DNA from 2 places in the Streptomyces sp. MGP-BFMKR1 genome. Region 2 is predicted to be linked to the other one. Evidence: riboswitches for the same ligand, from Rfam matches in the RefSeq annotation. Region 2 holds a riboswitch; the other holds the start of a gene.
The links. A riboswitch is a leader RNA that binds a small molecule or an ion and turns the genes downstream of it on or off. The one in region 2 is predicted to bind cobalamin.
Positions count from the first base shown of each region.

Region 1: linked by a shared signal. The riboswitch ahead of AC3CHW_RS28225 (cobalamin biosynthesis protein) and the one ahead of AC3CHW_RS06895 (GHMP family kinase ATP-binding protein) in region 2 are both predicted to bind cobalamin.

Region 1 is NZ_CM173408.1:7,033,344-7,040,842, forward strand. It holds gene AC3CHW_RS28215 (putative cobaltochelatase) at 1-297, opposite strand, end outside; gene AC3CHW_RS28220 (cobyric acid synthase) at 297-2,093, opposite strand; gene AC3CHW_RS28225 (cobalamin biosynthesis protein) at 2,108-3,115, opposite strand; cobalamin riboswitch at 3,291-3,420, opposite strand; gene AC3CHW_RS28230 (hypothetical protein) at 3,671-3,913, opposite strand; gene AC3CHW_RS28235 (inorganic phosphate transporter) at 4,016-5,434, opposite strand; gene AC3CHW_RS28240 (class II aldolase/adducin family protein) at 5,799-6,551, shown strand; gene AC3CHW_RS28245 (alpha/beta hydrolase) at 6,667-7,499, shown strand, end outside.
Region 2 is NZ_CM173408.1:1,869,446-1,876,944, reverse strand. It holds gene AC3CHW_RS06900 (cysteine synthase family protein) at 1-340, opposite strand, end outside; gene AC3CHW_RS06895 (GHMP family kinase ATP-binding protein) at 337-1,341, opposite strand; cobalamin riboswitch at 1,474-1,689, opposite strand; gene AC3CHW_RS06890 (NUDIX hydrolase) at 2,244-2,744, shown strand; gene AC3CHW_RS06885 (carotenoid oxygenase family protein) at 2,803-4,191, opposite strand; gene AC3CHW_RS06880 (LLM class flavin-dependent oxidoreductase) at 4,587-5,045, shown strand; gene AC3CHW_RS06875 (LysR family transcriptional regulator) at 5,074-6,045, opposite strand; gene AC3CHW_RS06870 (hypothetical protein) at 6,451-6,663, opposite strand; gene AC3CHW_RS06865 (CDGSH iron-sulfur domain-containing protein) at 7,117-7,499, shown strand, end outside.

The DNA.
Region 1 (7,499 bases), 5.2 Mb from region 2:
GCCGACGGGCAGCTCGACCAGGCGCGAGGGCCGGGTGGCGCCGGTGCCCGGCTCGTGCGGGCCGTCCGGGCAGCCCGGGTCGGGCGCGGCCGGGTCGCAGGAGAACCGGCAGCCGGGGACGGTCTCGATGGTGGGCAGCAGCGAGGCGATGCCGCGCACCATGGTCGACTTGGCGGTGCCCTTCTCGCCGCGCACCAACACGCCGCCGATCGCGGGCGATACGGCGTTGAGCAGCAGGCCGAGCCGCATGTCGGCCATGCCGACGACGGCGGTGAACGGGTAGGTGGCCGAGGTCATCAGCTGGTGCCCCTTTCGCGGGTGGTGCTTCGGCGGGGTGCGCCGTCGGTGGCGGCCCGCGCCACCGGATCGGCCTGGACCCCGCGCTCGCGGGGGTGCTCGACGGACGGCGCGGCCTGCGGCGCGCGCGGCCCGGGAGGTGCTGGTGGGGCCGGTGGCGCGGCGGCCTGACGCGGCGCGGGCATCCCATCGTCAGTACGGTCAGCGCGGCCAGTCCGGTCGGCGCCGTCGGTCGGTACGAGGGTGGGGGACGCGGGGGCGCCCGGGGGGACGAAGGGCAGCCCCGCGGGCGGTCCCTGCTCGATGAGGCGCAGCAGCGCGTCGGTGTCGGCGTGCTCCTCGATCAGGTCGCCGAGCCGGTCGAGCTGCTCCTCGCGCAGCGCCCCGAAACAGGTGTCGGGCGCCGGGACGAAGCGCCGGCCCGCCGCGTCGGCCACCTCGCGCAGGAACGCGCGCCGGAAGCCGTCGCTCTCCAGCGAGCCGTGCCAGTGCGTGCCCCACACGGAGCCGACCCGGCAGCCGTCGAGGAACGCCGTGCCTCCGCCGACCTCCGCGACCCCGTGGTGGATCTCGTACCCCTCCACGCGCTCGCCCAGGGCCTCGCCGACCGGCCTGGCCAGCGTCTTCTCGCGCGCGAAGCGCACCCGCACCGGCAGCAGCCCAAGCCCCGTGACGGTGCCCGCCCGCGACTCGACCTCGTCCTCGATGCGTTCGCCCAGCGCCTGGAAGCCGCCGCAGATGCCGAGCACGGGCCGGCCGTCGGCGGCGCGCCGGACCAGCGCGTCGGCGAGCCCGCGCTCGCGCAACCAGGCCAGGGCGCGCACGGTGCCACGAGTGCCGGGCACCACGACGAGGTCGGCGTCGGCCAACTCGGCGGGCCGGTCGACGAACCGTACGAGCACGCCCGGTTCGGCCGCGAGCGCGTCCACGTCGGTGAAGTTGGACATCAGCGGCACGGCGCACACCGCGACCCGCAGCACGTCGTCGCCGACCGGCGGGGCGACGGGCGCCTCGCGGACGGCGCCGCGCAGCGAGACCCGCAGCCCGTCCTCCTCGTCGATGCCGAGGCCGGCCGCGTACGGCAGGACGCCGAAGGTGCGGCGGCCGGTGAGCCCGCGCAGCATCTCCAGGCCCGGTTCGAGGAGGGTGACGTCGCCGCGGAACTTGTTGACCAGATAGCCGGCGATCAACTCCTGGTCCTCGGGCGCCAGCAGCGCGGTGGTGCCGAAGAACTGGGCGAAGACGCCACCCCGGTCGATGTCCCCGACCACCACCACCGGCAGGCGGGCGGCCCGGGCGATGCCCATGTTCACGATGTCGGTGCGGCGCAGGTTGATCTCCGCGGGGCTGCCGGCGCCCTCGCAGATCACCGCGTCGTGCGTGCGCCGCAGCTCCTCAAGGCAGGCCACGACCGGCTCGAAGAGTGCCTGCCGCCCGCCGGGCACCGGGCTCGGGTCCTGGGCGCCGGGGGCCCGCTCCCCGAAGAAGCCGCGCGCGCTCAGCTCGCCTACCGGCTTGCCCAACAGCACGACCTGGCTGGAGCGGTCGCTGCCGGGCTTGAGCAGTACGGGGTTCATCAGCGCGGTCGGCTCGACGCGGGCGGCCTGCGCCTGCATCGCCTGCGCCCGCCCGATCTCCGCGCCGTCGCGGGTGACGAAGGAGTTGAGGGACATGTTCTGCCCCTTGAACGGCGCGACCCTGACGCCCCGGCGCGTCAGCCAACGGCAGATGCCCGCCGTCACGACGCTCTTGCCGGCGTCCGACGTCGTCCCGGCGACCAGCAACCCACCGCCCATGCGTCCCGTCCCCCTCATCGGTTCCCCTGGTGCGTGCCCATGGTGGCGGCGCCGTACGCCAGTCGCCCGGCGACGGTTACCGCCAGGGCCAGCGTGCTCACCCGGCGCGAGAGCCGTACGGCGCGCTCGATGTCGGCCACCTCGACCGGCCGGTTCTTAGCGCCCAGCACCGGCCGGTGCTCGACGCGGCCCGCGTACGCGAGGGTGCCGCCGAGCCGCACGCCGAGGGCGCCGGCGAACGCGGCCTCCACCGGGCCCGCGTTGGGGCTCGGGTGGCTGCCGGCGTCGCGCCGGGCGACGGCCCAGGCGCCGCGCGGGTCCGGCCCGGCGAGCACGGCCAGCGCCGCCGTGAGCCGGGCGCCGGGCCAGCCGACCACGTCGTCGAGCCGGGCCGAGGCCCAGCCGAATTTGCGGTAGCGCGGCGAGCGGTGCCCCACCATCGCGTCCAGCGTGTTCACCGCGCGAAAGCCGAGCAGCCCCGGCACACCGCCGGCCGCGCCCCACACCAGGGCGCCGACCACCGCGTCCGAGGTGTTCTCGGCGACCGACTCCACGACCGCCCGCGCCATCTGCTGGGTGTCCAGGGCCTGCGGATCGCGCCCGCACAGTCGCGGCAGCGCGTCCCTGGCCGCGTCGACGTCCGCCGCCGCGAGCGCGGCGCCGATCACCCGGGCCTCCCGCCCGAGCGTGGTGCCGCCGAGCACGGCCCAGGTGGCGGCGGCGGTCAGCGCCGTCTCGGCGGCGATGCCGCCCAGCGTCGTGGCCGGGCGCGCGGGCCGACCGGTGGCCGGGCGGCGCGCGGCGCGTGCCAGCAGCGCCCCGGCGAGCACCGTGCCGCCGGCGCACACGGCGGTGTGCAGGGCCCCGCGGCCCCGGTCGTCGCGCCACAACCGTCGCTCCACGGCGCCGGCGGCGCGCCCGAAGGCGGCCACCGGGTGGCCCCGGCGCGGATCGCCGACGGCACGGTCGCCCAGAAAGCCGAGGACGGCACCGCAGGCGTACGCAACATGATCGGTACGCATGGGTCAGTTCGCCGTCGCGCCTCGAAGGGGGAGGGCCGCGCCGGGTCGCCGTGGCCCGAAGGGGCGGCGGCGACGTGGCGACGGGGGCAGGGCGAAGGGCGCTGGACGGCAGCAGGCCATGGCGGTGTGTCCTCACTCAGGGTCCGCGCCCTGGTTCGACGTGATCGGCGGCGAGAGTCTCCTGGCTCCCGGATCGACGCCGCACCCCGGCCTTCCAGCCCGCCGTGTGCGAGCCGTGACCATGCGCTGGGGGAGCGCTCCCCGGTGACAGTGGCGGGACCGCGCCGGACTCACACCGGCTTCCTCTGCTGTCGCCGTTTGGCTCCGGCAGTCCACCACGGCCCGGGAAGACCCGTCAACTCGCCGTTGACCTGCGACGGGACGGCCCATCGCGCGCGGCGCGCCCGAGCCGAGGCACGCCCGCCCCGCGCGCCGCACGCCACGCACGCACCCCGGGCGGGCGGCGCCGTGTCCACACGGCACCGCCCGCCCGGGGCGAGGCGCCCGCGGCGGCGACCGCCCCAGGCGAGGAACTACGAGCTACGAACTCCGGGCTCAGGCGACGATCAGATAGATCCCGTACGCCACCGCCGCCGCGCACAGCGCGAAGCAGGCGTACGCGCCGGAGCGGGCCAGCGCACCGGAACCACCGGCCGTGCCGGCGGCGCCCGTGGCCGCGTCGCGGGAGGGCTTGGCGGAGGTGCCGACGATGCCGAGCGTGAAGACGCCCACCATGGCGACGGTCACCACCAGGCTCACGCCGAAGACCTGGCCGAGTGCGGCCCAGTCGATGTTCATGGCACTGCTTCCTTGTCGTCGGGGCGGTACTGCCGCGTCGTACGGGGCTCGGGCGCGAGGCGCGTACCCGGGCCCCGTACGGAGGGACGGGGCCGGCCGCTGCTAGACCGTGGCCTTGGCGGGCGCGGCGGCCGAAGTGGCGGGTGTGGCGGTGGTCGGCGCGGCGCCGCGCGCCTCGCGCTCGGCGCCGGTCGGCTGCGCCGGCAGCGAGTCGGCTGCGGTCGCCGACGGGTCCCCGGGAGCGGCAGGCTGCGGCGCCGTGTCGCTGGCCGCCTGGGCGAGGGCCGCCTCGGTGGGCGGCGGGGCGACGCTGCGCACCGCGGCGGTCACGATCCCGACCGGCTCGGCGGCGGCGTCCGCCGTGGCGGGGACGGTCGCGTCCGCGGCGACGGCCGCGGCGGCCGGAGCCGGGGCGTCCTCGACGTCGTTGACGTTGGTGTGGTCGACCGGCTTGCGGCGCGAGGCCAGCCAGATGGCGCCGCAGGCGATGACGGCCAGCACGGCGACCGTGGTCACGCCCCAGTCGCCCTGGTCGGCGAGGAGGGCGGCGGCGCCGGCGACGAGGCCGGCGGCCGGCAGCGTCAGGCCCCAGGCGATGACCATCCGGCCGGCGGTGGACCAGCGCACCACGCCGCCCTTGCGGCCGAGGCCCGAGCCCATCACGGAGCCGGAGCAGACCTGGGTGGTGGAGAGCGCGAAGCCGAGGTGCGAGGAGGCCAGGATGACGGTCGCGGCACCGGTCTGGGCGGCGAAGCCCTGCGGCGGCTGGATGTCGGTGAGGCCCTTGCCCATGGTGCGGATGATGCGCCAGCCGCCGAGGTAGGTGCCGAGCGCGATGGCCACACCGGCCGAGACGATGACCCACATCGGCGGGTCGGAGGCGGGCGCGACGACGCCGCCGGTGACCAGGGCCAGGGTGATGACGCCCATCGTCTTCTGCGCGTCGTTGGTGCCGTGTGCCAGCGAGACCAGGGCGGCCGAGGCGATCTGTCCGGCGCGGTAGCCCTTGGCGGTGTCCCGCGGGTCGCGGTCGCGGGCGATGCGGTAGGTGAGCCGGGTGGCGACGAGGGCGGCGACGCCGGCCACCAGCGGGGCGGCGACCGCGGGGATGAGGACCTTCATGACGACCGCGTCGCCGTTGACCCCGTCCATGCCGACGGAGACCAGGGTGGCGCCGATGAGGCCGCCGAAGAGGGCGTGGGAGGAACTGGAGGGCAACCCGGCGAGCCAGGTCAGCAGGTTCCAGACGATTGCGCCGACCAGACCGGCGAAGATGACTTCCGGTTGGATGCCGGACCCCTCGTCGATGATGCCGCCGGAGATGGTCTTGGCGACCTCCACCGACAGGAACGCGCCGACGAGGTTGAGTACCGCCGACATGGCCACCGCGGTCTTGGGCCGCAGCGCCCCCGTCGAGATGGTGGTGGCCATGGCGTTGGCCGTGTCGTGGAAGCCGTTCGTGAAGTCGAACACCAAGGCCGTGATGATCACGATCCCGATGAGAAGCGTGATGTGTTCCATTCACCCAGGCAATCGTTGAGGGAGCAACGTCCCGGCGACCGTAGGTACGAAGAGTGAACAGAAGGTGAACTAGGTAGGGCATCGCGGTGACGTGGCCCGGGGGGTGTGGCGGGGACATGCTCACACCTCCTCGTTGGCCGTCCAACGTCGCAGGTCAGCGGCGTGCGAGCGGCCTGCGGCGGACCTCAATCCGTTGTACATGTGACGGACATCCGATCTCCCGTTTCTGTTCTCCCGTAACCCGTACGGAGCAGCCTTCCGCACCGTCCGTGACGACCCGACGGGACGGCTCGGCCGGCCCCCTCGCCCACCGGCCGGCGCGCGGCGCGAGGGGGCCTGACAGGATCGGGCCCGGAGGTGGCCCATGGCACGGGAGACGGACGAGCGAGGCGTCGGGGACGAGTGGGACGAGCGGCACGAGCGGCGGGCCGCGGGCGCCGTCCCGGACCCCGCGACGCTCGCGCCGGCCTGGCGCGAGGTGGTGGCCACGGCCCGGCGCAGCACGCGCGACGGCCTGGTCGTCGGCACGTCGGGCAACGTCTCGGCGCGGGTGGGCGACACCGTCCTCGTCACCCCGAGCGGTGTGCCGTACGACGCGCTCGGCCCCCGGGACCTGGTCGCCGTCGACCTCGACGGCCGCGTGCGCGTCGGCCACCTGCGCCCCACCAGCGAACTCCCGCTGCACCTCGCGATCTACCGCGCCACCGACGCCCGCGCCATCGTGCACACGCACGCCGTGCACGCCACCGCCGTCTCCACGCTCGTCACGGAACTGCCCGCCGTCCACTACATGGCCGGCGCGCTCGGCGGCCCCGTCCGCGTCGCCCCGTACGCCCTCTACGGCAGCGACGAACTCGCCCGGCACGTGCTCGCCGCCCTCCGCGACCGCACCGGTTGCCTGCTGCGCAACCACGGCACGGTCGTCTACGCGGACACCCTGCGCCGGGCGTACGAGCACACCGCCCAACTGGAGTGGATGTGCCAGGTCTGGCTGGCCGCCGCTGCCGTCCCCGGCCGCGCCCCCGCGCTGCTCACCGCCGCACAGCTCGACGAGGCCACCGACCGCCTGCGCGGCTACGGCCAGCCCCCCGGACCAGCCGGCGCGCCGCCCGCCTGACGCCGGCCCGGCCACGGGCGCGCGCCCGGCCCCGGCGCCCGGGGCCGGGTGGCGGCTCACCCGGCGGACGGGTGCCCACTGGCCGGCGCGCCGCTCCCCGCCCACACTGGGGAGGATGCGCCCGCGTACCGCGGCGGCCGTCGCCGCCACCACCGTGCTGGGTGCCGGGACGGCCGTGCTGGCCGGCCGGTACGCCAGCGGTGCCGCCCTGACCCCCGACCGCCCGCTGCCCGGCGAGCCCAGGCTCACCGTGCACTCGACCGCCGCCGGCCAGGTCACCCTGACCCGCACCCTGGCCTCCCAGCGCCCCGGGACGTACGGGCTGACCGGCGACGGCTGCCACGCCGCCGTCGGCCCCGTCGTCGAGGGCGCGCCGCACCCCGCCGACTGCGTCGTGCGCCGCCTGGAATCGGTCACCCGCGGCACGTTGGAGCCGGGCGCGCGCGTCTGGTTCACGCCCCAGGTGTACGCGGGCGACCCCGGCCAGGCGCTCGGCCTCGCCTACGAGGACGTGGAGGTCCCGGGCGAACTCGGCGCGCTCCCCGCCTGGTACGTGCCGGCCGCCCGCGACACCTGGGTGATCACCGTGCACGGCCTGGGTGGCACCCGCGAGCACCCGCTGGTCGTCCTGGGGTTCCTGCACGACAAGCAACTCCCGGTGCTCGACGTGTCCTACCGCGGGGACGCCGGGGCGCCCCCGTCACCCGACGGGGTGAGCCACCTGGGCCACACCGAGTGGCGCGACCTCGACGCGGCCGTCGCCTACGCGGCACAGCGCGGCGCGCGGCGCGTCGTGCTCCACGGCTGGTCCACCGGCGCCTCGATGGCCCTGCACACCGCGGCGCACTCGCCCCTGCGCCACCTGATCAGCGGCCTGGTCCTCGACTCGCCCGTGCTCGACTGGCAGGCCACGCTGCGCGCCATCGCCGTCGCCCGTGGCACGCCGGC
Region 2 (7,499 bases):
CCTGGTCGAGCTTGAGGTCGGCCGATGGCCTGACCTGTTCCACGGTGGCGCCCAGGATCTCCAGTTGGGCGCGGGTCGTGGCGTCCACGGTGGTGGAGGCCACGATGTGGCAGTGCAGGTGGTAGCGGTGGCAGGCCAGCGCGAGGGCGTGCGCGTAGATGCCGCTGGAGCTGTCGACGAGCGTCTGTCCCGGGCGCACCGTGCCCCGGTCCAGGAGGTGGCGGACGGCCGCGAGCGCCGAGTAGATCTTCATCGACTCGAAGCGGATCAGGACCGTGTCATCGGTGAGTCGGACGAGGTCGGGGACCTTCAGGGCGTCGGCGATGTGGGGGTGGATCACCCGTAGCCTCCTTGGGCGAATGAGCACTGGTGGCCGAGCGAGTGGAAGAAGGCGGACAGTTCGGACTTCGCTTCGGCGGGGGGACGGTGGGCGAAGAGGTAGCCGATCAGGGAGCCGGTGTGGGCGACGAAGATCCCGTCGGCCCCGAAGTGCTCGCGGTGGGCCAGCACGCGCGCGAACGTGCGCTTGGGCAGGACCTGTTGGGAGAGCGTGGCGCTGGTGGTCGCCGCCCGGGCGACGGCGGCCGGGTCGGCGGACTCGAACCCCTTGAGCAGGTCGGTCAGGCACCGCTCGTACTCGCTCGCCCGCCGCGCGTAGTGCCGCAGCAGCGGCGCGGTGACGGCGCTGGTGTCCACGGTGCCGGGCTCGGTGACGAACGCGGTGTGGAAGCCGATGCCCGTGCCCAGCGTGCGCACCACCTGGTGGCGGGCGCTGAGGTGGAGCGCGAACTCGTCGAGGAAGACGCTGTCGGCCCGCTCGATCGCCGCCAGCACGCCGGTCACCACACCCTGGTCGTAGGGCAGCCCGAAGAGGCGGAACAGGCAGCGCAGCGTCGCCACGATGTCGGCGGTGGAGCTGGCCATCCCCACGCCGACGCGCAGTTCGGAGTGGGTGCTCCAGTGGCCGGGCGGCAGCCGCAGGCCGAAGTGGTCCAGGAAGAGGCGGACCGCGCGCGCCGCCTTCTCGCCCGGCGGCAGGGCCCCCGGGCGGCCGGCGCCCGGCGTGAAGTACGCCCAGGAGTGGCGGTCCACGGGGAACGACACGAGGGCGATGTCCGGGGCGCCGCCGGCGCGCAGCGGCCCCTGGTACAGCTCGCCCAGCGTGCCGTGACAGACGCCGGCGGCGGTGCGGGGACCGGGAACGATGCCGGGATCGGCGCCGGAGCCGGCGGCCGACGGGCCGCCCCGGGCGGCGGGGGGTGCCGACGGCGCGGGTCTGGGCGCGGCCGGGTGTGGATCGGCCGGTGGCTGGCCCGGGCGCGGACTTCCGTGACCATGCACGCGTCCTCCCTCGTCGTCCCGCGCCCCGAGCGCCGACCGGAAGGGAGGGGGCGGTTCGGCGGGCACGACGCCCGGTCAACCGCCTGTACCGCCGACCCAGTCCTCGAGGTCACCGTGCACAGCACGCGCGACAGGGCGCGTGCGCAGTTGGCAGGTCTTCGGACTCGTGGAACACCTGCCGGACTTCCGACGGGCACCTACTGACCGCCGCGCACCGAGACCCTGGGGCCGGGCGCGCCGACGGCGTTCGCTCACACTCACCGTTGCGGGACAGTCCCGGACTCACACCGGGTTCCCTCTTGCGCCGCGCCACTGGACGTGGCGCGAACCGACTGCGCGTATCAGCGTAGGGGCGCTCGCGCCACTTGCGACAGGGCGTGTTCCAGCCTTGTCCTGATGTGGCTGGGTGTCCTGATGCGAACGGTGTACGAGGTGCGCGAGGGGCTGGGCCCGCCGGTGCCTGGGGCATCGGCGACCGCGTCGTGGCCGGTCAGCCGCGTCCGACCGGGCGCGTGCGGGGCACCGGCCGTACGCGCCGGGGGCGGGCCCCGCCTCCCGGCGTCCGGTGCGCGGCCCCGCGAGCGTCCGCCAACTGCGGCGCAGCGCCGTGCTCGTGGGCGCCCTGGGGCGCTCGGGCCCTGCGGGTCAAGCGGGTCAATTGAGCCGTGACCGAAAGGAAGCGGCTGCTGTGCCCGTGCGGGCACTCGGCCGGGCGACACGCGCTCTCGCGACGCCCCCGAACCCGTGGCGGCCTCGGTCTCGCGGGAGCCGGCGCCGACCCGGCGGGCGGCTCCGCGCAGCCCGGCGTCACCCCCTTGGCGCGGCGCCGTCCATGATCGATAGTGGCGCGGAGCCGCGTACCCCGCGACCGCCCGCCACCCTCTCCCTTCGGAGGCCCACTCATGGAAACGCCCGCTCGCACGCGCGTGTCGGCCTACGCCATCGCCACCACGGCCGACCAACTGCTGCTGACGCGGCTCTCCGACGCCTCACCCGTCTTCGCCCCCGGACTGTGGCACCTGCCGGGCGGCGGCATCGACCCGGGGGAGCAGCCGCGGCAGGCGCTGGCGCGGGAGGTGTACGAGGAGACGGGCCTGGAACTGCTGGACGCGCACCTGGTGGGCGCGCGGAGCTACGCGGCCCACCGACTCGGGGTGCGCTGGCACCTGGTGGGCCTCTTCTACGTCGCGACGCTGGCGCCGGGCCCGTTGCGGGTCACGGAGCGGGACGGGTCGACCGGCGCGGTGCGGTGGCTGCCGCGCTCCGGCCTGACCCCCGTGACCCTGTCCCCGGCCGCGCGCGACGGCCTGGCCCTGCTCGCGGCACCGGACGGGTCGGCCGGCCCCCTGGCACCGACGCCGGACGGGCCGGCGGCGCGGGACACCCCCACGCCGCGTTCCTGAACACCGCCGCACGCCGCGCGTCCGCGCGCACCGCACGAACGCCCGGCTGGCTCGCCGCTCAGGCCGCGCCGTGCGGACCGGGCAGGTGACTGTCGTCGATCCACGAGCCGTGGATGCCGCCCGGCACGCGGTGCGGGAGATCGACGGTCGCCAGCGGGCCCGAACCCAGGTCGGCGGCGTTGAGGACCAGGAGGCGCGAGGCGTCGTCGGCGAGGTCGCTGACCAGGGTCAGCAGATACCCGTCGTCCTCCCGGACGCCCCCGTCGGCCGGCACGAACACCGCCTCGCCCGGCATCTGTCCCGGCCCCAGGCGCGACAACTCCCGGCCGCCGGCGTCGTGGTCGTACTTGACGACGGCGTACTCGGTCAGCTCCGGCCCGGGAAAGGCCACCCCGTACACGAACCGGTTCGCGCTCCCGGTGAACTCCTCGTTGATCGTCGGGAACTCGCTGACCAGCCCGTCCAACGGCTGCTCCGTGGCGCGCCCGGTGACCGGGTCGAGGACCCAGCGGTGGGCGGTGGCGCCGACGACCGGATCGGGCGCGTGGCCGGGCGCCCCGGTCCACCACTTCCAGGACTGCTCCCACCCGGCGCGGTCGTAACGCGGCCCCGTGAGGACGACGCGCCCCCGCTCGTCCTCGTACGCGTTGGCCACGTGCAGCAGCGCCCCGGGCGCCACCTCGTACCACCGCACGACCGCCGGTCCCGAGCGGGGCATCACGCCGATGCGCGGCGGGTGGTCGTCGCTCCAGCGGTACGGGATGCCCGACGGCTCGGCGGGGTCGAAGACCACGGGCAGGTCGAGCCAGACGACGTGCCGCGCGGTGAGCCCGAAGTCGTGCATCAGGGTCGGGCCGGCGCCGGGGACGACCTCGCTGCGCACGATCCGCCCCTGTGCGTCGGCGACGTGGTAGACGAGGTACGGCGGCACCGGGCTGTAGCCGAAGAAGTGCAGTTCACCGGTGGCCGGGTCGGTCTTGGGGTGCGCGGTCATGGCCGTGGTCAGCGCGCCGCCGAAGTCGAAGGCCCCGACCGTGTCGAGCTGGGGCGTCACCTCGTACGGGAGGTTCGCCTCCTGGAGGGCGAGGATGCGGCCGGCGTGCTCGACCACGTGCGTGGCGGCGCTGCTGACCCGCGGGTCGGGGACGCCGTCCGGGCCCTTCTCGGGGACGCCTTCGAGGGCGGGGGTGCGCACCCAGCGGTTGCGGTACCACTCCGCGCGCCCGTCGCGCAGCCGCAGCCCGTGCAGCATGCCACTGCCCCGGAACCAGTGCGTGGGCGTGTGGCCGGGCCTGGGGTTGTGCCCGTTGCGGAAGTACCGGCCGTTCAGCTCGGGCGGCAGGGTGCCGTGCACCGTGAGGCCGTGCGCGGTGACCTCGTCGACCAGCGGCGTGTAGTGCCCGCTGACATACGGCTTGGGCGGCGTGGGGGTGGTGGGGGTGAACATGACGGCTTCCCTTCGCTGTGGGTGTGTGGTTAGTGAGTCACTATTCGGGACGGGGTCGGGTGCTGGTGGTGGCTGGAGGTGGCGCGGGGGTCGGCTGGGCTGGGTCGGCTGCCTGCTCGTGAGCGCGGGATGTGGTGGAGAGTGGTGAAATGGCTGCTAGTCAGGCCGTTTACCGGAGTGGTCGGGCGCGCGTGTGGGGTCTTGCGGGAGTGGGAGGGGTGGCGTGGGTGCGTGCGGTGGTTGAGCGATCCCCGACGTCTCGGACGGCCGTTACGAAGGTCGTGGCGGGCCGGCCACAACAGTAAGAGTAATAAACCACTCACACCTTGCGGGGTCAAGCGTCACCGATGACTGGCGGGTGGAACGCGCGACCTGCCGTGGCGGGTGGGCCTGACATGACTGTGGGACTCGCGCTCAACGCGGCGGACGCCGCCAACCAGGTCGACGCCACCGTGGACCTCGCCAGGGAGGCCGCCGCCGCGGGGCCGCGGTCGGCCTGGTTCGGCCAGACCTTCGGCGCCGACTCGCCCCAACTGGCCGCCATCGTCGGGCGCGAGGTCCCGGAGCTGCGGGTGGGCACCTCGGCTATCCCGGTCTTCGGGCGGCACCCGCTGCCGGCCGCCGGGCAACTCGCCTTCTCCGAACGGATCCCGTCCTACGCGCGGGTGATCGAGCTGTCGGGCGCGCGGCGCGCCGTCGACGTGTCGGTGATCGGCGACGAGTCGGCGCTCGCCGCCGAGGTGCGGCGCTACCGGGACGCGGGCGCGACGGAGGTGGTGTTCTCCGGCACGGAACTCGCGGGCCCGGCCAGCCGCCGCCGCACCTGGGCGGTCCTCGGAGAACTCGCGGGCTGACGGTCCCCGTACGGCTGGCTCCGTGGGACTACCGCGCCGCCGAGGCCCGGTGCGCCAGCCACCACGCGTCGTAGGCCCGGCTGCACCCGAGCCGGTCGTCGTAGGCGGCGATGAGGTGGTGCAGGACCTCGTCGATGTGCTGGTGCGCGATGCTGTGCCGCCGGTAGAGCAGGCGCAGCTCCAGGTGGAGCGGGTCGCCGGCGAGGGCGCGGACGGCGATGGTGCCGGGGCGGTCGGTGCTGGTGCTGAACGCCGGCGCGATGGCCCGCTGGTCGGTGATCAGCTCCAGGACGGTGAACAGGCTGACCGTGCTGTGTCGTTGGTCGAGCGTGACGGCCGCCTCGTGGCAGACCTGCCGCAGGTAGCTGGTCCACAGGGTGTGGCCGGGCGGCTCGTCGACCCAGGGGTGGTCGGCGAGCCGCTCCAGCGGCACCGGGCCGGGGCCCGCGGCGAGCGGGTGGTCGTGGGCGAGGGCGACGAAGACGGGCTCGCTGGCGTGCACCGTCACGCCGGCCACGGGTTCGGGCACGGTGAGTTCTCCGGTCGGCGGTACGTAGACCAGGGCCAGGTCGCACGCCCCGACCGCCAGCCCGTCCACGGCGGTCTGGGCGTTCATGTCCTCGCGGAGTTGGACCTCGGGGCACCACGGCAGGCCGCGCAGCCGGCGGGCGAGCGCGACGTGGGGGTAGCCACAGTGGCCGCCGATGGTGAGCGGCTCCCGTGCCCCGCGCCGCGCGCCCCACGCCTGGGCCCGCTCGCGGATGCCGCTCATGCCCCGCAGCACGCTGTGCGCCTCGGCGAGCACGTCCGCGCCGAACGGGGTGGGCACCGACCCGTGCTTGCTCCGTACGAACAGCGTGTCGCCCACGCACCGTTCGATGCGCTGGAGCAGTTTGGACAGCGCCGGTTGGGACATGCCGAGCTGCCGCGCGGCCAGGGTGAGGCTGCCGGTGTCGCTGATGGCGGCGATGGCGCGCAAGTGTCGGACTTCCAGTTCCACGCGAACCTCCCGTGCGACCGCGACCCGTCTGCCGGGCCCCGGCCCGTGGCCGACGCGGGGCCGGTCAGCCACTGTGCGCGACCGTGGGCCGCGCGGGGTAATCCCAAGTCGCCATCAGGGATGCCTATACGTCCCGCCGACCTCCGCGACCCGCGCGGCCGGGCTCGAATCCCCCGTACGCCGCCGGTCGCCGCTCCCTCGGCGATGCGCGCTGCCACCGCCACGCGGGACGCCCCGACCGGCGGACGACGAGCACCGGGGCGTGACGAGAACCGGCGGACGACGAGCACCGGGGCGTGACGAGAACCGGCGGACGACGAGAGACGGGGCGTAACGAAAGCCGGGGCACGGACCGCGGTGTGCGGTCGCGTGCCCCGGCGGGGGGATTGGGCCCCTGCGCGCTTCTCAGGCGTGGCGCGAGGCGGTGGACGAGGAGACGGACTCGCTGGGGGAGGAGTCCTCGGTGGCGCGGTCGCTGAGATCGCCGAGTGCCTCGGACTGGCTCAGCGCCTTGCCCCAATCGATGCCTGGCAGGTCGCTGTGGACCAGCGGAGCGCCCACAGCCGTGACGGCACCTGCGACCACAGATGCCACGGTGAACAGGTCGAGCATCTTCATGTTCGGACCAACGGCCGATGGCATGGCGAAGTCACGCCCATTTAGCACCCGATAGGACTGGTTTACCCGGGCCGACTTGTCCCCTTCGGTCGCTGTGTCCCACCCGTCTCACTCGCCCCAGCTCGCCGTTGGGTGGCCGGCGACGCGGCGTACGACGCGCAGCAGGTACTCCTCGCGCCGTCGGGAAGTGCACCGGAGAGCGTCCCGCCCGGCAACCGGGTTACGCCCGAGCGGGTGCCCGCCACAGCCGGCCGTCGGGGCCCGGCCGGGTGGACGCCGGGCTGCGGGCCCGACTGGGCGTTTGGCCGGGGCCCGGCCGCGGTACTCGCCGCCCGTGTTCTCCTCTTCGCGCCACTCGCCCGTACGCCGCCCGCGCTCCGGCCCCCGACCCCGGCCGCGCGCCGCGCCCGCCCTCGCGGGCGCGGCACCCCGCCTGTCGGGTGGTGGGCCGCGATGACGGGCGGGCCCGGGGGCGACGGCGAGGGCCGTACCCCGCGCAGCGGAGCGCCGGAGGCACCGTACGCGGCGGCTCCCGCCGCCCCGGCGGCCGACCGGCCCGACCCGCTCGGCGAGGGCGCGCCCGACGCGGCGGACGCCGCCCCCGTCGCCCCGTCCTCACCCGTGCGGGAGGCTTCCTCGTCCGCCTCGCCCGTGCGGGAGGTGCGGCCGACGCGCGTCGTGGTCGTCCCGGAGGGGCCGCTGCTCGTGGACGGGCCGGTCGAGGTGGAGCTGGGCGACGGCCGTGTCGCGTACTCGGACCGCCCGCAGGTGGCGCTGTGTGTATGCCGGCGCAGCCGGTCCTACCCCTGGTGCGACACCAGCCACCGCCGGCGCGG